DNA from 3 places in the Metabacillus sp. RB-C-LZQ-3-1 genome. Region 3 is predicted to be linked to each of the others. Evidence: predicted binding sites of a transcription regulator. Region 3 holds the regulator's gene; each other region holds the start of a gene.
What was found. The regulator LexA, encoded in region 3, represses DNA repair genes until DNA is damaged. The targets are predictions, from matches to a motif close to CGAACATATGTTCG.
Positions count from the first base shown of each region.

Region 1: a site for LexA is predicted at 2,165-2,178, ahead of AC4GZ8_RS18965 (YolD-like family protein). Genes of this name have one in related genera too.
Region 2: a site for LexA is predicted at 2,932-2,945, ahead of ruvA (Holliday junction branch migration protein RuvA). Genes of this name have one in related genera too.

Region 1 is NZ_JBZFLI010000014.1:63-5,936, reverse strand. It holds gene AC4GZ8_RS18985 (AbrB/MazE/SpoVT family DNA-binding domain-containing protein) at 1-272, shown strand, start outside; gene AC4GZ8_RS18980 (hypothetical protein) at 368-775, shown strand; gene AC4GZ8_RS18975 (hypothetical protein) at 889-1,119, opposite strand; gene AC4GZ8_RS18970 (hypothetical protein) at 1,417-1,608, shown strand; gene AC4GZ8_RS18965 (YolD-like family protein) at 1,744-2,076, opposite strand; gene AC4GZ8_RS18960 (hypothetical protein) at 2,842-3,321, opposite strand; partial or broken gene AC4GZ8_RS18955 (ArsI/CadI family heavy metal resistance metalloenzyme) at 3,593-3,957, shown strand; gene AC4GZ8_RS18950 (arsenic transporter) at 4,005-5,297, shown strand; gene arsC (arsenate reductase (thioredoxin)) at 5,312-5,713, shown strand.
Region 2 is NZ_JBZFLI010000004.1:38,751-45,696, reverse strand. It holds gene queA (tRNA preQ1(34) S-adenosylmethionine ribosyltransferase-isomerase QueA) at 1-993, opposite strand, end outside; gene AC4GZ8_RS07675 (DUF2905 domain-containing protein) at 1,042-1,242, opposite strand; gene ruvB (Holliday junction branch migration DNA helicase RuvB) at 1,235-2,239, opposite strand; gene ruvA (Holliday junction branch migration protein RuvA) at 2,251-2,859, opposite strand; gene AC4GZ8_RS07660 (BofC C-terminal domain-containing protein) at 3,145-3,675, opposite strand; gene AC4GZ8_RS07655 (YhcN/YlaJ family sporulation lipoprotein) at 3,843-4,568, opposite strand; partial or broken gene safA (SafA/ExsA family spore coat assembly protein) at 6,194-6,350, opposite strand; gene nadA (quinolinate synthase NadA) at 6,662-6,946, opposite strand, start outside.
Region 3 is NZ_JBZFLI010000002.1:123,216-130,161, reverse strand. It holds gene sirA (sporulation inhibitor of replication protein SirA) at 1-196, opposite strand, end outside; gene AC4GZ8_RS03995 (DUF896 domain-containing protein) at 556-786, opposite strand; gene AC4GZ8_RS03990 (YneB family resolvase-like protein) at 941-1,612, opposite strand; gene yneA (cell division suppressor protein YneA) at 1,650-1,961, opposite strand; gene lexA (transcriptional repressor LexA) at 2,116-2,736, shown strand; gene glnA (type I glutamate--ammonia ligase) at 2,804-4,138, opposite strand; gene AC4GZ8_RS03970 (MerR family transcriptional regulator) at 4,197-4,598, opposite strand; gene AC4GZ8_RS03965 (methionine gamma-lyase family protein) at 4,704-5,978, opposite strand; gene hflX (GTPase HflX) at 5,982-6,946, opposite strand, start outside.

The DNA of each region.
Region 1 (5,874 bases), on a different contig from region 3:
CATCAGTAAAAAATATAGATAAAAATTTATTAATAGATATATTTAAAGATTTCCTAAATCAAAATAAAATAGACTCTTTCTTTGTAGAAAATTGCATTAGTACTTTAAATGAAGTGATTAACAAAAACCCTGATTTCACTCTAGCTCAAATCTTAACACTAATTTTAGAGCTGGACTTGAAAGAAGAGAATAGTTTAAAAATGATTGCTACTGAATTATTGAAAGACACGAAGTTGCTAGGAAAAATTGAATTCATTATTAGTAATAATTAAATATAAAGACATACAACTAGATTGAATTGAATCCTTATTCAACTATATATTAACTTTCCGATATATATAATATACATACACAAGGAGAGATACAAATGAAGAGAATATTAATATTTATCGTTAGTTTACTTTCTTTTTTTATAGTTGCTTGTAGTAACGAAAGTGAAATAAAAGAAACTGTTAACAAGGATAAAGATAACATTGTAGAAACAAGTGGTGAAAAAAAAAGAGGGTCTATTGAAGAAACTGCAAGAACATTTGTACAAGCTATGATAGACTCTGATGAAGAAGTACTTAAACAAATTTATCGAAATCCAAAAGATCCTTTAGAATACATGCTTCCAGAAAAAGGACCGGAATTTGCAGGAATGAATATTGACGACTTCATATTCTTGTTAGAAAATGATGGAGAAGTACAATTGGAAAGAAAAGATGGTAAAGGTAATATATATTGGTTAAAGATTGAAATGATCGGTGATAAGTATTACATTACGAATCTTTAATACAACCTTTATAAACATGAAATGACGTATCTATTAGATACGTCATTTCTTATGTCATATATGTGGGATAAGGGAAAATTAGCGGAGTATATCTAAATAATAAAAGATAATAACTAAACCTCAAGAAACATAAATTTCTCTACGAATTGTCGAACTTGAGTTTTGTCAATTTGTCTCTTTTTTAATAATGACTCCAGGGTAACAAGACGGGCTTTCATCGAAATATTCTTCTTTAATTCACGAACTGAAACATCACCAATCAATAATTGGATTGCTTTTTCTCTGGTGTCTTGATTCTTGGTAGAATTGTAAAGAAGATAGGCAAGGCAAGAAACTTTATCCATATCGTTCACTCCCTATAATCAAGAATCGAATGTATTATATAATTCGAGTACAGTCTATGTTTTCCTGTTAATGCTCAATACTAATTTATTACAGACGGATTGTATATATGTATGTTTTTTCAAAAAAATAGCAGAGGAATATTCCCACTGCCCAAATATTGCTCATTCAAAGTAAACTAAGAAGATTTATTTTCATCCCCTGAAAATCAGGAATTCATTCAATGCCCATAAAAAAGGTAGCATTTAAAGATTGAATTCAATAAAAAATGGAAACTATTCTAAAAAGGTGGTGAAAATATGAATTTAGACTCTGTTTATATTTCAATAGAAACTACATTTGGTGGACTTGAAGTCGGTGCAACATTTGACACATCTGGTTCCGACGAATATGAAAATTTTAAAGAGGAAGAGTTATCTCATTACGATGATATATTAGATGAAGATTTATATAATGAATTATTAGATGAACTATCTGATGATGACTATTAAGAGTAGCAAAGCTACTCTATATTTTTTATTTAATAAACAATAAAAAAACAAATATGTTCCATAGTGGTTATGGTTAAAAAAATTCTCACTTGTTTGTATATGGGTAAATTAGGTATTTATCCAGTATTCATTAAATTATATGGATGATACTTTTGTTATCGAGAAAAAACTAATTTGGAAATTGCTGTTTAATTCATCAATACACGTAATGGTCTTTTCAATTGGACTTAGTCTCTTAACAACTCCAACCCGTTTAGTAAAGAATCCACCTTTCCATATGGTTATTTCAATTGATGTTCCATGCTCCAAACTTTCCTGTAATAGATTCTGCATCTCTTCAATCTGTAATGGATCTAACTCTGGTCTTGGTTGTCTTTGGTAATCTGTTTCTGCCTGTCGTAGCATAGCCACATGCTCAGGCATGAAGAATCCTTGCCATTTTTTTTGAGTACCTCTATCTCTTATCATATGTTCACCCCTATTGATAAAAAAGGACTCTGACAATGGTGCCAGAGCCAAAATTGAGCGATCGTCAAAAGCTCAACACTATTATACAGGAACATATGTTTGTTGTTAATAGCGGTTAGATGATTTTATCCATTAATCTAATTTATTTGAAAAACCCTAATAAATTTTAATCTCTTTATTTCCACTATATAATCCCCTTCTTCTGTAACTACCCTAAACTTTCTTTCCGATTCCCTATTTCCCTCGGGCTTTAAATCGATATATAGTACCTCAATATCGTTGGAATGAAAATATTTATAAATTCTATCTAGCTGCCGTTCAACACTAATCGAAAAGAAAGTATAATAAATCACCATAAACCCTAATCCTAATAGACCAATAACGAGTGGCCAGTTTATATTCCTCACCTCTTTCTACAACAATATATATCAGTACACGATCCATAAAAGGTAGGTTACACCTAAATAAGTACCGGGAATCAGTAGGATATGTGAGATAAAAATGCTCCATGAATATATGTTATTCTTGTTTATTTTTGTTAGTAGCTTGAACAAATAATTCAATAGCAAAGAACCACCAATGGTCACAACAATAGAATAAATAAGAAATACAATGTCTGTTGTTGATTCCGAAGTTGAAGGGGAATCAGCACTGAAGGCAAGGAAAAACATTCCGAAAAATGCAATGGGATACACAAGAATATACGAAAAAAAGTAAAAAACATAGTTTAATTTATGTTGCATTAAATTCAGTCTACCTACCTTCCTATAATCTGTTTAAAATCTCTTTTGCTATCACACTCTCTTTGTTGACTTCAATAGCAGAAGTAGGATTCTTGGGGTCTTTGGGATTAGGGATACCTTTAGAAATAATTAAATCTGCTTTTTTCGCCTTAGTGATGGCACCATCCATTTTGTTTTTACCAAACTTACTGGTAATAACACGATGGAAGTAGGTAAACCCTACAAATTCCTTTTCTTTTTCAAGTTTGTCAAGGTGATATAAAACCAACTCGACTTCTTTATCCTGTAATAGTTCCTTTGCCCATTTCTCTTTTTGAGAATTCGTAATTTTATTAAGAAATGGAGCATTAGCGTCATAAATTGTAATGTGGTCTGCTAATGAATGTAACCGTTGATTAACTCTTTCAAATGCAATCAGATGTATCGTTTTACCCTTTAACCGAAGTCGCTGCATAACATGAAGCATATCACCATCTCCACTAACGATCATATAATGATTTATAAGAGGAGTAGCGTCAGGATTATGCGTATTTACAACGGTAAGAGAACAAAATAGTTTTATATCAATGATTCTAAAGAATGTCTCAATAGATTAGACCCTATTGAGATGAGGTCAATATTAAGGCAAATAAGGCTTAATAGTGTCCCATATGACTTGTCTCAAAACTCTTATCGTTGTTAAGTTAGTCATTGTTTCTTCTCAGAATTGCTTAACGTTGTAAATCCGCATTTTCGGGACTCTACCCCAAGTCGAGTAAGTTTTACCAAAAGGTGGTGTTTCGCCAGTAAAAGTAAAAGCTGATTATGCCAAATTTTTGTTAGAAAATCCGGGGCTGAACTTTACTCTAAATGTTCGAGATGAAGTAAACGGGAATCAGGTCAACCATTTCGGTTTTCAAGTTCAAACGAGCGAAGAAATTACAGCTCATAAGGAAAGACTTGAAAAAGAAGGATTTTTTGCACGTGATGAGATGAATACAACGTGTTGTTATGCCGTACAAGATAAATTTTGGGTAACAGATCCAGATGGAAATGAGTGGGAGTTTTCTTTACAAAAGCTGATAGTGATGTCCATAAAATAGAATCTACTTCTTGTTGTGTGGCTCCTAATGGAGATACAAGTAGTTCTTGCTGCTAATAAGAGAGAAGTGTGTACACCGTGTGAGTGATGGAGGTTAAATAGTGATGACAGCAATATTAGCAACAATCATTTTTTTAGTAACACTTATTCTTATTATCTGGCAGCCAAAAGGATTAAATATTGGTTGGAGTGCATGTGGTGGGGCTATCCTTGCTTTATTACTAGGGGTAGTTGGATTTAATGATGTACTTGAAGTTATCGGAATTACTTGGAATGCAACATTATCATTTGTAGCCATCATTCTTATTTCCTTGATTTTAGACGAGATTGGATTATTTGAGTGGGCAGCACTACATATGGCCAGAGCTGCTAAGGGAAATGGAATTAAAATGTTTATCTTTATTAGTATTTTAGGAGCAGTAGTCGCTGCATTATTTGCAAATGATGGAGCTGCCTTAATTTTAACACCGATTGTTTTAGCAATGGTTCGTAATCTAAAATTTAATGAAAAAATGATTTTTCCATTTGTTATGGCAAGTGGGTTTATCGCAGATACGACATCTCTACCATTTGTAGTAAGTAACTTAGTTAACATTGTATCTGCAGATTTCTTTAATATCGGGTTTGTAGAGTATGCTTCTAGAATGATCATTCCTAATCTCTTCTCACTCATAGCAACGATTACGGTCTTATTAATCTATTTTAAAAGAAGTATTCCAAATGCGTATGATTTATCTAAATTAAGAAAACCTGTAGAAGCAATTAAGGACTTAAAAATGTTTCGACTTTCTTGGTATGTTCTTGGGATATTACTCATTGGTTATTTTTCTAGCGAATTCACTCAAATCCCTGTTTCACTTGTTGCAGGGGTCATTGCAATCTTGTTTATATTGATGGCACGAAGAAGTAATGCCGTTAATACAAAAACAGTTATAAAAGGTGCGCCGTGGAATATTGTCTTTTTCTCGATTGGGATGTATGTGGTCGTGTATGGTTTAGGAAATGCTTGGTTAACTGAATCGTTAGCTAGCGTCATTCAGTCAACTGCTCAACAAGGTTTATTTGTTGCAACAATAGGCATGGGCTTTCTAGCAGCTTTCTTATCCTCTTTGATGAATAATATGCCCACCGTCATGATCAATGCATTAGCGATTGCTGAAACCAATACATCTGGTACTATTCGGGAAGCTCTTATTTATGCAAATATAATTGGGTCTGACTTAGGTCCGAAAATTACACCAATCGGTTCGTTAGCAACTTTAGTGTGGCTCCATGTTTTATCTTTAAAAGGAGTTAAGATTTCATGGGGAACCTATTTCAAAACAGGTATTGTCTTAACAATCCCTATTTTATTTATTACGTTACTGGGACTATATCTATCATTATTAATTAACTAAAGGAGAATTACGTTATGTTAAAAAAATTAATTTACTTCTTATGTACAGGAAACTCTTGCAGAAGCCAAATGGCAGAAGGTTGGGCAAAGAAATATCTAGGTGATGAGTGGAGCGTATACAGTGCTGGAATAGAAGCACATGGCTTAAACCCAAACGCTGTAAAGGCCATGAAAGAAGATGGTATTGATATTTCCGGTCAAACATCAGATATTATTAATCCTGAAATCTTAAATAATGCTGATTTGGTGGTTACACTATGTGGAGATGCTGCTGATAAATGTCCAATCACACCGCCTCATGTTAAACGTGAACATTGGGGATTTGATGACCCAGCCGGAAAAGATTGGTCCGAATTTCAGCGTATGCGTGACGAAATTGGTGAACGAATGAAGCGATTTAGTGAAACGGGTAAATAAGAAGACCCTTCTTAAATAATTTGAAACGGAAATCTCCTAAAGTTATTTAATAAGACACATTTCGCTATTCCATAATCAGGCGCTTTTCTTAAGTAAGGAGAGCGCCTTCTTAATAATTACTACTGTCCTATCCGATAAATTTATTTCGCTATTCTGCCCAA
Region 2 (6,946 bases), on a different contig from region 3:
ACGATACTTTTCTTTTACTGCTGTTTCATATGCATTCATTACATATTCTCTTGAAGCTAAAGCACTGACTAACATAATAAGAGATGATTTAGGAAGATGGAAGTTTGTAATCATTCCATCAATTCCTTTAAACTCATACCCGGGATAAATGAAAATATTGGTCCAGCCGCTTTCAGCAACAAATTGACCATTATGTTTTGAAGCAATCGTTTCAAGAGTTCGTGTTGAAGTTGTCCCTACAGAGATAATTCTACCGCCTTTTAACCTTACTTCATTTAACAGAGCTGCAGTACCATCTGTTACTTGATAAAACTCTGCATGCATTTCATGCTCTTCTACTGTTTCCGCACTTACAGGGCGGAAGGTTCCTAAACCGACATGCAGGGTAATAAAGGCAAGATGAACTCCCTTTTTCTTTAATTGTTCAAGAATTTCTTCAGTAAAGTGAAGTCCAGCTGTTGGAGCTGCTGCAGAACCAATTTCTCGAGAGAAAACAGTCTGGTAGCGTTCGCGATCATCTAATTGTTCTTTAATATAAGGTGGTAAAGGCATCTCTCCTAATGCATCAAGCACTTCGTAAAAAATTCCTTCATAGTCAAACTTCAGCAGTCTGCCACCATGGTCACTAGTTCCAACGCATGTCGCCTTCAAGGTACCTGATCCAAATGTGATAACAGTTCCTTCTTTTACTCTTTTAGCAGGTTTAATCAGTGTTTCCCATATATCTTCTTCCTGTTGCTTTAGTAATAAAACTTCAATACTCGCACCTGTATCTTCTTTCATCCCAAATAAGCGTGCTGGCATTACCCTAGTATTATTTAAAACTAAGCAATCGCCTTCTTTTAAATAATCTATAATGGATTTAAACGATTCATGTTTTAATTCGCCATTATCTTTCTGAAGGACCATTAATCTAGAAGCATCACGTTCTTTTAATGGGACTTGTGCAATCAATTCTTCAGGAAGATGAAAATCAAATAATTCTACTTTCAACATATTCACCTAATTTCTACCTTACTTGTGTCTTTTTTACGTAACTAGCTATTTAAATCTGCCAAAAAGGGAGAACACAAACGAAAGAATGATACTGACAACAATACACGTTACAATTGGAAAGAATACTGTCGTGTTTCCTTTTTTAAACACAATATCTCCTGGTAGTTTTCCAATAAACTGCATAAAAAATCCAACAACAAGAAGGATTCCGCCAATAATCATTAAAATTTTTGGAAAATCAATCATGATGAGGAGCCTCCATTTGAAAATGTTGATAAACAAGATCAGTTACAATTCTTCCCCTAGGCGTTCGTTGTAAAAAGCCAATTTGTAATAAATAAGGCTCATAAACGTCCTCAATTGTATGTGATTCTTCTCCTATTGTTGCCGAGATTGTATCAATTCCAACCGGACCTCCACGAAATTTCTCAATAATTCCCAAAAGAAGCTTATGATCGATATGATCAAGACCTAATTTATCCACCTGAAGTCTTTCAAGTGCATCAACTGCTAATTGGGTTGATATCGATTCTTCACCCATTACTTGTGCAAAATCTCTTACCCTTTTAAGCAGGCGATTAGCTATCCTCGGTGTACCCCTAGATCTTCTAGCCATTTCGATCGCTGCTTCATGTTCCAATCCAATACCAAATAGATCAGCTGTTCTTTCAATAATATAAGCAAGCTGTTTCTCATTATAATATTCCAGTCTACTTAAAACACCAAACCGATCACGAAGTGGAGCGGTTAAAAGACCCACTCGAGTCGTGGCCCCGATTAACGTAAAAGGAGGAAGATCTAAACGGACAGATCTTGCAGTAGACCCTTTCCCAATCACAATATCCAAGCAAAAATCTTCCATCGCTGGATACAGTACTTCCTCAATAGATCGATGCAAACGATGAATTTCGTCGATAAATAATACATCACCAGGTTCCAAGGCTGTTAATACAGCCGCTAAATCACCTGGTCTTTCGATCGCAGGGCCGGAGGTTGTTCTTATATTAACCCCCATTTCATTGGCAATAATCGTCGCTAAAGTTGTTTTTCCTAAACCAGGCGGTCCATATAAAAGAACATGATCAAGTGTTTCACTCCGCATCTTCGCAGCTTCAATGAACACACTTAAATTTTCCTTTACCTTGTCTTGACCTATATATTGAGACAATGTTTGGGGTCTTAAGCTTTGTTCTATATACGATTCTTGTAAATCCGCTTCACTTGATACAAGGCGTTCATCCATGAGTTATCACCTTACTTTAATAGCTTTTGTAATGCTTTTTTTACATATTGATCCGTTGTTAAGGTTTCTTCTTGTAAGGATGGGACAATTTTTTTAATTTCGCGTTCAGCATATCCTAGCACCTTTAAAGCCTCTATTGCTTCGCTTAAAGCATGATTTGACGACTCTTTATATTCTACTTCTTCATGATTAAAAAGATCAGGAGAATATAATGCGGCAACTTCTCCAAGCTTTCCCTTTAGATCTAGAATGATTTGACGAGCTGTTTTTTTCCCAACACCTGGGAACTTAACTAAAAATGTATCATTTTCATTTTCTATCGCCTCAATTACTTGGGATGGATTTCCAGATGCTAAAATTGCCAATGCTCCCTTTGGGCCGATCCCAGTGACATTTAATAACTTCATAAACAATGCTTTTTCTTCTCTTGTAGTGAATCCATATAACGCAATTACATCTTCTCTCACATGCTGATATGTATAAACAATCGTTTCTTCTTTACGGCTTTTGGTATAACTAAAAGGGTTAGGAGCATGAATTTGATAACCCATTCCTTGATGGTCGAGGACAATATATTCTGGAGTAATATGGTCCACATACCCTTTTATAAATTCAATCATTTTTTTCACCTCTTGTGACTGTTCCTCATTGTATCAAATAATTTCTTTTATCTGAAGAAATTTATATTTTTGCGTACAATTGTTCTCATCATTCTATCATACCATTTTTATTTATAAGTTTGTATCCAATTGCTGATTTTTTCATTAAACTTGGAAGTTAATTTTCCTATTTTAAACAACTTCATTTTACTTGCAATTACCTATAATTTTTCACCTTTTTTATATCAAACAAAAAAGCCAACCTGAAAATTGAGCTCTCAGATTAGCTTATCATATGATAGATGATCACTTTTTTTCAATCTTTGAATATGTTTCATATGCTTTTAATACTTCTAAATAATGATCTTTTGATTCAATCCTTATCCCTTCCATTAATTCATCATGTTTGTGGCTCTCTAATTTTTCGACATCGATCTGAAAAAAAGATTGAATAATATCATTGGAACCTGGCCTTCCATTAAAAATAGAAAATCTGCCATCCCCAGTAATGCCGAAATAACCATTAGTCTTTAGTAAAGGTGATATATCGTCAACTTCCTTCCGAAATACTACAATCTCCCTATTATGATCAAGAAGTTGCCATCCAGTATACAATTCCCATATATCTTCCATTGAGGAAACATTCTCCTGAATAATTTCTTCACTTATCTCGCCATCCAAATATTTTCTTTGTAATACAACTTTTACAGATAATAGCGATTGAATACTATTTTCTTTTGCCCAAATATGTGTTGTATTTACACTCATAAAACCAATAAGGAGAAAAACAATAAAACTGCACACGATAAGGATGCGACTGTGATAAAACCTTCTCACCTATCTCACCTCGCTCAAATAAATTAACACTTAAACATTTATTATTGTAGCCATTAATAGAAGTTTTAACCAAAAATGAACGTTAAACACTTACAATAAAAAAACTTCGCTTGTTACTATCCTAAAAGCAAAAAACAAGGGAGAGGCTCCCTTGTTTCTTAATACGATTATCGGTTGTTTACATTAAATGGACGTTGGACTGCATCCCCTAGATCGTCTAATAATTCGTTTACGTCAGTATCAATAACATCTCTGTCAACACCGTTTTGAATATCGTTATCGATGTTACGAATACGAGTAAATGCCCCTTCATCTGTCACAACTTGAACATTTCTTCCATCAGCCATTTTGCGAGCTTGTTGTGTGATTTTTTCTTTCATATCTTGATCATTCCGATCATTTGTATCAATAGCTACTAACACATTATCATCAGTCACAACTACACGTGCATCATCAACATTGTCCATTTTTTCCACTGAATTCTTTATTTTTTGAGCGATTTCACCGTCTCCACGATTATAATAACCCACTTCATTTAAGTGTCTATGATAATTCGTATCTCCATTGCTATAGCGATTATCGCGAACAAGTCCAGTATCCCTGTTACCAAGTGGAACTGTCGGATTGGTCATATTACGATTGTTATCACGGTTATTTACTTGGCGAAAATAATGATTTCGATTATCACCATCATTCATCCCATCCATCATTTCTGTAACAGGGCCTTCATTATCTACTCCATTAGTATCTTCGTTCGTATAGTATCCCATCGGTTGAGCTTGATTAGTGTTTCGATTATCATCTATTGCACCTTGATCACCATTACAAGCTGTTAAACCTGTTGTTAAAAGTGCAATTGCCGTCATAGCAGCCGCTTTTTTACCTTTTGTCAAAACAATAACCTCCCTGGAATAAAAAGATACAACATTCTGAGCATTGCTTGAAGTAATACTTGCTCAATACTATCTTGCACCTTAACAGGGAGGATGACTCTGTTAGTTATCGGCAACACTCTTAAATAATGGAGGAAGAACAAAAGCGAAAACACTTGAGTTCATGCAATTTATCATTTCCTGGCAGTAAAAAAGAAGGAGTTAAAGTACTCCTTCCCAATGTGTAGATAAAATAAAATTCCCAGCCCTTCAGACTAATTGCTAACGCTTGCTCCTCAAAGCACGAAGCATGGTGAGGAGCGGAGTTTACCGGAGTGTAATGAGCACCGCAGCAACAAGAAGAGTAACAGCAAAAGCAGAAGGGCCTTGACCAGCCTCAGGCAAATAAGACGCAAATGAATAGAAGATGTTCTTTGTCTTCAATTCATTTTGGCTTATGTCCTCGAGGGGCTAGGCGCTGTAGCTAGACTTTATAAGAGAGCGAGCTTTTGTCAACAGTCTGAGCAGGAGTAAAAGTACTCCTGCTTTCATGTTTTTTTAATCCTCTTCTTCCTCACGATCATAGTTAGGCATTCCGAACATTTGACTACCTGCACCAGGCATTTGTTGGGCTTGATTATATCCGTATTGTCCGTATGGTGCAAAAGGCTGCGGTGCCATCATTGGCTGCTGGCCATAGAAAGGTTGTTGCATCTGGTAGCCACCATATGGTGCCGGTGCAGGACCACCACAACCACAATCTCCTTGATCATACGATGGAGCAACAGCCTGTGGATATGGTTGATTTTCATAATCAGGTGCTGCATCATATGCCCCTAAAACTTGATTCGGATAACCATTAAATCCTGGTCCTGGCATAACAGGTGATACGGGTACACCAGCATATGGATTAACTGGGAAGCCAGGTCCATAATGTGCTGGAGCAACAGCTTGTGGGTAAGCCATATTTGGTGCTGCTGCTTGGTTTTCATAGTCATAGTCATCATCATCGTCATCATCATATTCAGCAGGGCTAACTGCTGTTGGATAAGGCTGATGAGCTGGCATCATTGCAGGTGCGTATCCATATGGCATAGGATGCATAGGATAATATGGTGGACATAGTCCTGAACCAGGTAAAACTGGTGATACAGGAACCATATACTGTGGTGCAACATATTGTGGCTGATACATTGCTGGTTGTACTTGTGTCGGCATTTGCATATTAGGGATGTTCTGCATATTTGGTACATTAGGCATGTTAGCCATATCTTTTAAATCCTCCTCTTGTTGGTCTTTTGGCAAGTAATATGGCTCTGCTTTTTCTTCCTCTGCCTCGTCTTTCGTCATTTCAGGTAATACATTTGCTGGCTTTTGAGGTAAGGGCGGATTTACCATATTCGGCATCATAGCCATATTCACCGTATAATAATTATTCACATCCAACCCAGTATATACCGGATGCTGGGCATTAGGTACAGGCGGTATATACGGTTTTGATGGTTTTTCTTTTACAGGTTCTTTTGGAGCTGTATCTTCAACATCTACAACAGCCTTGGGTTTTTCTTTTGCAAATGGATGTTCAGCTTTTGGCATTTCTTTTTTAACAGGTGAAGTTTGTTGAATTGGTGCTTCTTTTTTCACAGCAACATTCCCAGAAGGTACTTTAATCTTCATACCAGGCATTATTAAATCAGGATTACTTAGTTGTGTATTCATACTCTTTAATTCTACAAAATCAACCCCATATTTTTTTGCAATTTTCCATAAAGTATCGCCTTTTTGGACAATATGAATTTTCAATGCTTTCCCTCCTAAGCAAAAAAATAAATCTACCATCACTTGTACATGATGGAGTAATGACCATAATGAATTTCTTTTGACTAAATTGCATTCATTATGTCGAACAAGTTAAAAATCACAATAATGCCAAACAATCTTCATAACAATTTATGATAGTGAAATGGCTAATATGATAAAAATGCTCACAAAAGTGGATAAACCTATTAAAGGAAGCTATGTTATTATGCCTATGATGATGAATTTAGGATTATTAACCCGAACATAAAAAAGAACCTGCCACTTCCTAAAGTAGCTGGTTCCTTTGGAAACTTTTATACGTTTGCAAGCATTCGATCTAAAGCCAAGACAGCATCCTTTGTTATGTGTTCAGGTACTGTAATTTGATTAATGATTTCGCCATTTTCCAGGCCTTCTAAAGTCCATAATAAATGAGGTAAATCGATCCGATTCATTGTTAAACATGGGCACATATATGGATTTAATGATACAATCCTTTTATCCTGGTGGTTTTGAATAATACGGTTTACCAGATTCATTTCTGTCCCAATCGCCCATTTTGTTCCTGGTTTAGCCGCTTCAATCATGTCAATAATATA
Region 3 (6,946 bases):
CAAGAAGTTGATGTATAAATAATGCTGGGATTGGTTTTGTAATATAATGAATTTGTTTTTCGATCGTACTTCCATGAGCTGAACGAGCTGATGTCCAGTGAAAGTCTTGAAACAGATGGTAGATTTTAGATTCCCGTCCAAAGTAATGACTCGCAAACTCTTCTTCTATTAAATAAATATAATAGTGTCTCACCATTTCACTCTCCCCAACCATTCTATTTCTCTAATTATATAAGAAATCAAAAGAAATAATTGTCTTAAACTGGAGAGATAAGCCACTATTTTTGTCGAACGAATCTACTTATTTACAAATTCATAGAAAAGCGCGAGCGCCTTGGTTAGCCTAGGGCAAATAACCCCACTTTGTAATAAAAGGTGTTCTTTGCCTTCTATTACAAAGTCGTTAGACCCTGGAGGCTTTCGCTGTATTGCACTTACACATCCTGTGCGATCTAAGGCTAGGCGCTGGAGCTAGACTCTAAAACTAAGTGCAAAGAGTTTTAAACTAGCTTATCTAAAAAAATAAGAGGAGAAATAGATCTCTCCCCCCTGCTATTAATGAAGATCTTTTCTTCTCTCATTTTTAATTTTTTGAGGAGTTACATCATTTCCATTTGGATCAACAACTGTAACACCCTTTAGTGTACTTTTCATTGATGAACGAAAAGCTTGTAAATATTCTTTTCGCAAAGCTTGTTGTTCTGTCTTCTCTTTCTCTGTTAAGCCTTTTGCTTTTGATTTCTTTGATAATTCATTTATACGATCTATTTTAGACTTTGGTAACATATCAGTACTCCTCTCATAACTAGTAACTATTCTAATCAACAAAATGATAAGAAACTACAATCATGTTTTAGATTATTTAATATTTTGGTTTAATACCACAAATGTCATCATACTAAATTGAGAGGAAAATAACAACTGAATGAACATCAATGTCTCATTGAACATTACTATCATCTGAATTAATTTGAAGCTTTTCTACGTGTTCCTTATACCTCCTATGAACTGTTGCTTTGCTTACTTCGAAGCCGACACCTCTAAGGGTAGCAGCTATTTCATGAAATGTTAGCTTTTTATCTCTTAACTTAAGTATTTCTTCAATTGGTACCTCGATCTTCTCACGACCTCCACCTTGATCCTGGTTTTTTAAATTATTCTGAGGCTTAAATCCATTCTCAATAGCCCGATTCATCCCTCTTTTAATCTTGTAATTGATAAGTTTTCTTTGAAACTCTTCCACTGCAGCTAAAATATTCAATACCATTGAATCCGTTTCTGATAGTTCAGGTTCACCCTTTTCGTTTAGTGTGAATACTGTAGCTTCTAACTTTTTTATTTCGTGTAAAAGGGCAATTTTCGCGTGTCCTCTCCCTAATCTTGTATCATCTTGAACTAGAAGAACCGATGCCTTCTTATCTTTTAATAATGCAAGTGCTTCAATAATTCCATCACGGTCTACATCATAACCACTATGTCTATCTTCTATTACTTTTATCACGTCCATATTATGAGAAGCAGCTAATGATAGTAACTCTTCCTTTTGTCTCTCAATTGACGTGTCCTGCGTATCTTTCTCGGTACTTACTCGACAATAAACAACCGCCTTCATAAACTATCACATCACCTTAACCAAAAAATCTTACTATTTATTCACTAGCAATCTGATGAAATTGATAAATTTCTTCTTTTTGTACTGGGACAAAAACAATGTCTCCAGGTTTTATTGTAGTAGAATAAAGATTATTTTTTTCCTGAACCCATTTGACAAATTCTTGCTTTGAAATATTTTTATTCTCTTGGAATTGATCAGCAATTGTCCAAAGACTATCGCCTTCTTTAATTTCAACTTGATGATAATTTTCTAAGCTATCTGTTTTATTAGTGTAAGTAATTCCTACTGTTATTGCTAGTAGAACGACAAAAAAAGCTAGTATGTAAGATAATGATTCCCTTTTCATAATAACACCCCATAAGAATATTTGTTCGTATTTATAAACTCAGTATAGTACGAACAACTGTTCTAGTCAAGTGTTTTTTCGAACTTATGTTTGTATATATAGGTAAAAGATGCTATAATAAACATAAATTAGAGGATCCGAGGTGTCACAAAGGATGACGAAACTATCAAAAAGACAACAAGATATTTTAAGTTTTATAAAAGATGAGGTCCAAAAGAAAGGTTACCCACCTTCCGTTCGTGAAATTGGTGAAGCAGTAGGACTAGCATCAAGCTCCACAGTTCATGGTCATTTAGCTAGATTAGAATCAAAAGGATTAATTAGACGGGACCCTACAAAACCTAGAGCAATCGAAATCTTAGAAGAAGAAACATCCCATATCCCTAAGAACAATGTCATTAATGTTCCAGTAATCGGGAAGGTAACAGCAGGTCTTCCTATTACTGCAATCGAAAATGTTGAAGAATATTTTCCTTTACCAGATCGCTATGTTTCAGATGATGAACATGTATTCATGTTAGAAATTATGGGTGAAAGTATGATTGAGGCTGGAATTTTAGATGGTGATTTAGTAATCGTTCGCCAGCAGCAAACAGCAAACAACGGTGATATTGTTGTTGCTATGACAGATGATGATGAGGCAACATGTAAAAGATTTTTTAAGGAAAAAGATTATATTCGCCTGCAACCTGAAAATTCAACTATGGAACCTATTATTTTACGAAATGTTAGTATATTAGGAAAAGTAATTGGCGTTTATCGCACTGTACACTAAGTATTGAAGGATAAGCTTTTTTTATAGCAGCAAAAAAGCCTCGACAATTTGTCGAGGCTTTTTACTATTAATACATTGACATGTATTGCTCTCTTTCCCATGGGTGAACCTGTGTACGGAACATATCCCACTCGATTTCTTTTGCTTCAATAAAGTGCTCAAATAAGTGTTCACCTAAAGCATGCTTCATTGTGCTGTCAGCTTTTAATAAATCTAATGCTTGAGCTAATGTTGCCGGTAAATCAACGATTCCATTTTCAACACGCTCTTCTTTAGACATAACATAAATGTTACGATCAATTGGTTTTGGAGCATCAAGATTATTTTTAATCCCATCAAGACCTGCAGCTAATAAAACACTCATTGCTAAATAAGGGTTTGCAGCAGGGTCAACACTACGTACTTCAACACGAGTACTTAAACCACGCGAAGCTGGAATACGAATTAGTGGACTTCTGTTTTGTGCAGACCAAGCAACATAACAAGGTGCTTCATAACCAGGAACAAGACGTTTGTATGAGTTTACAGTTGGGTTTGTCACTGCAGTAAATGCAGGTGCATGTTTAATAATTCCTGCGATAAATTGTCTTGCAGTATCACTTAATTGCAGATCACCATTTGGATCAAGGAATGCATTTTCCCCTTTACTGAATAAAGATAAGTTACAGTGCATACCTGAACCATTAACACCAAATAATGGTTTTGGCATAAATGTAGCATGTAAACCATGCTTACGAGCAATTGTCTTTACAACTAGTTTAAATGTTTGAATATCATCACATGCTTTAATTGCAGAAGCATATTTAAAGTCAATCTCATGTTGTCCTGGAGCCACTTCGTGGTGAGAAGCTTCAATTTCGAAGCCCATTTCTTCAAGCTCTAGAACGATATCACGACGGCAGTTTTCACCAAGATCCGTTGGTGCTAAGTCAAAGTAACCGCCATTATCATTAAGTTCAAGTGTTGGCTCGCCTTTTTCGTCTAATTTAAATAAGAAGAATTCCGGCTCTGGCCCTAAGTTAAAATCAGTAAATCCAAGCTCTTCCATTTCACTTAGGATACGACGTAAATTATTACGTGGGTCACCTGCAAATGGAGTTCCATCTGGATTATAGATATCACAAATAAAACGAGCTACTTTTCCTTTTTCAGCAGTCCAAGGGAAGATAACAAATGTATCTAAATCAGGATATAAATACATATCAGACTCTTCAATACGGACAAAACCTTCAATTGAAGAACCATCAAACATCATTTTGTTATCAAGTGCTTTATCAAGCTGACTTACTGGAATTTCAACGTTTTTAATTGTTCCAAGAATATCCGTAAATTGTAAACGGATGTATTTTACATTATTCTCTTTTACTAAGCTCACAATATCTTCTCTTGAATATTTAGCCACCCTGAAAATCTCCTCTCCAATTTCAAAAAGTTATATTCAATTATTCATTGCTACTATATTAATGGAAAAATCTTGACATGTCACCATGTCTCAATGTAGGTCGATTAAAACGACCCGCCTGCATAAGCTCAGACTTAAGAAGTTTTCGTAATTCAGCATCACTTAAATCAGGTTTTTCAACTGTTTTAGGTTGCTCTTGTTTTTCTTCTTTATGTGAGCTTTTACGGGAGAAAATTTCCTTTATTCCCGCTAAGTTGACACCCTGTTCAATTAAATTACGAATCTCCAATAATTTATCTACATCGTTAAATGAAAATAATCTTCGATTGCTCTCCGTTCTAGCTGGAAAAATCAATTCATTTTCTTCATAATAACGAATTTGCCTTGCAGATAAATCAGTGAGCTGCATAACAATTCCAATAGGAAATAGGGGCATTGAGCGTCGAATATTATCACTCATGTTATTCGCTCCTTTTAGTTAACTGTTTTCATTATAACCTATGTAACATTATGTGTCAATTAAATGTCAGCTTACATAACATAGTTTCGTCATCTATTTTTGTAGTTAACTAACAATCGAGATTAAATTTTTGTCTATTAAAGAATCGACAGCTGAACAAACTGCAATTTTCACATGAGAGTATGTAAGTCCGCCTTGAACATATGCAACGTAAGGTGCCCGTAGCGGTCCATCAGCAGACAGCTCGATGCTAGCTCCTTGAATAAAAGTTCCTGCTGCCATTATGACATCATCCTCATACCCAGGCATATAGTTCGGGTATGGTGTTACATGTGAATTAATTGGTGATGAATACTGGATTGCTTGACAAAAAGCGACCATCATGTCTGGATCATCAAATTGAACAGACTGTATTAAGTCAGTCCTTTTACTGTTCCACATTGGGCTTGTCTTTAAACCCAATTCCTCTAAGAATGCGGAAGTAAATACTGCTCCCTTTAATGCTTGTCCCACTACATGCGGTGCCATAAAGAACCCTTGATACATCTCTTGCAAGCTATATAGAGACGCACCTGCTTCGGCTCCTATTCCCGGGGATGTCATACGAAATGCGCAGGCGTCGATTAAATCTTGTTTACCAACAAGATAACCACCTGTTTTGGCAAGTCCACCACCTGGATTTTTGATGAGTGATCCAGCCATTAGGTCTGCCCCTACATGACAAGGCTCCAGTTCTTCTACAAATTCACCATAGCAGTTATCTACGAAAATGACAATATCTTCTTTTAAGGATTTAACAAAATTAATCATTTCTTGAATTTCTGAAATTGTAAACGATGGTCTTGTGGCATATCCTTTAGATCTTTGAATTCCGATCATTTTTGTTTTATTGGTAATAGCTTGCTTTACTGCTTCATAATTTACTGCTCCATTTTCCTTTAATTCTACTGATTGATAATCGATTTGAAATTCTTTTAAAGAACCGATGCCACTTCCTCTTATCCCTACAATCTCTTCTAGCGTGTCATATGGCTTACCAGTGATATAAAGGAGTTCATCTCCTGGTCTTAAAACCCCAAACAATGCAATCGATATAGCGTGAGTACCTGAAATAATTTGTGGTCGAACTAATCCCGCTTCACCACCAAACACGTCTGCATAGACTTTTTCTAACGTATCCCTTCCAATATCATCGTAGCCATAACCTGTAGTCGGGATAAAGTGAGAGTCGCTTACCCTATGATGCTGGAAGCTTTTTAATACCTTAAATTGATTAACTTCACTCATTTTATCTATTACTGAATGAATTGAACGAATCTTTTTTTCTACATTCTCTACGATTGGTGCAAGTTTCTCACCATTTTTCAAAAAATCAAACATTTCTTAACCCTCTCCGTTAAACTTCTCTAGTTGTGAGTTGATCGAATGTTCAGGAAGAACGAAACCCTCTATTTCATACTTTTCACGTTTCTCATTAAATTCGATCTTTTCAATTAATGACTCTGTTTTCAATTGGGAAATCAATCTGCCTTCATTTGCCGGTACAAGGATGGAGTATTGTTTCATTGAATCCTTAGCAATTGTTTCAACCTTGGTCAATAACATTTCTAAGTCCGCTTCGTTAAAGGCTGTTATTTTCACATAATCAGCTGAAGGTGATGGAACAAATGATGCAGGAGTAAGATCCTTCTTATTATAAACGGTTAAAATCGGTCTATCTGATACTTCAAGTTGCTCTAAAAGTTTATAAACTGTTTTTTCATGGTTGGAATAGTCTTCATTAGAGCTATCAACTACGTGTAAAATAAGATCAGCTTCCTTTACCTCCTCTAAGGTAGAACGGAAAGCAGCGACAAGTGTTGTTGGTAAATCTTGAATAAACCCAACCGTATCTGTTATCAAAGCTTGATATGTTGAAGGTAACAGGACCTTGCGTGTCATTGGATCTAATGTAGCAAATAATAAATTTTCTTCATAACTGCCTGCTGTTGTTAAGCGATTAAAGATCGTTGATTTCCCAGCGTTTGTATAGCCAACTAACGCAATTTGAAACGCTTGGTTTTTCTTGCGACGTTCACGGTAGCGATTTCTATGGCGAACAACCGCTGCTAGCTGTTGTTTGATTTCATTAATGCGATTTCTGATATGCCGACGGTCAGTTTCTAATTGAGTTTCTCCTGGACCTCTTGTTCCAATACCTCCTCCTTGACGTGATAAGGCAATACCTTGCCCTGTTAATCTTGGGAGTAAATACTGAAGTTGAGCCAATTCCACTTGAAGCTTTCCTTCTTTAGACTTTGCACGCTGAGCAAAAATATCTAAAATCAACTGGGTTCGATCAATTATTC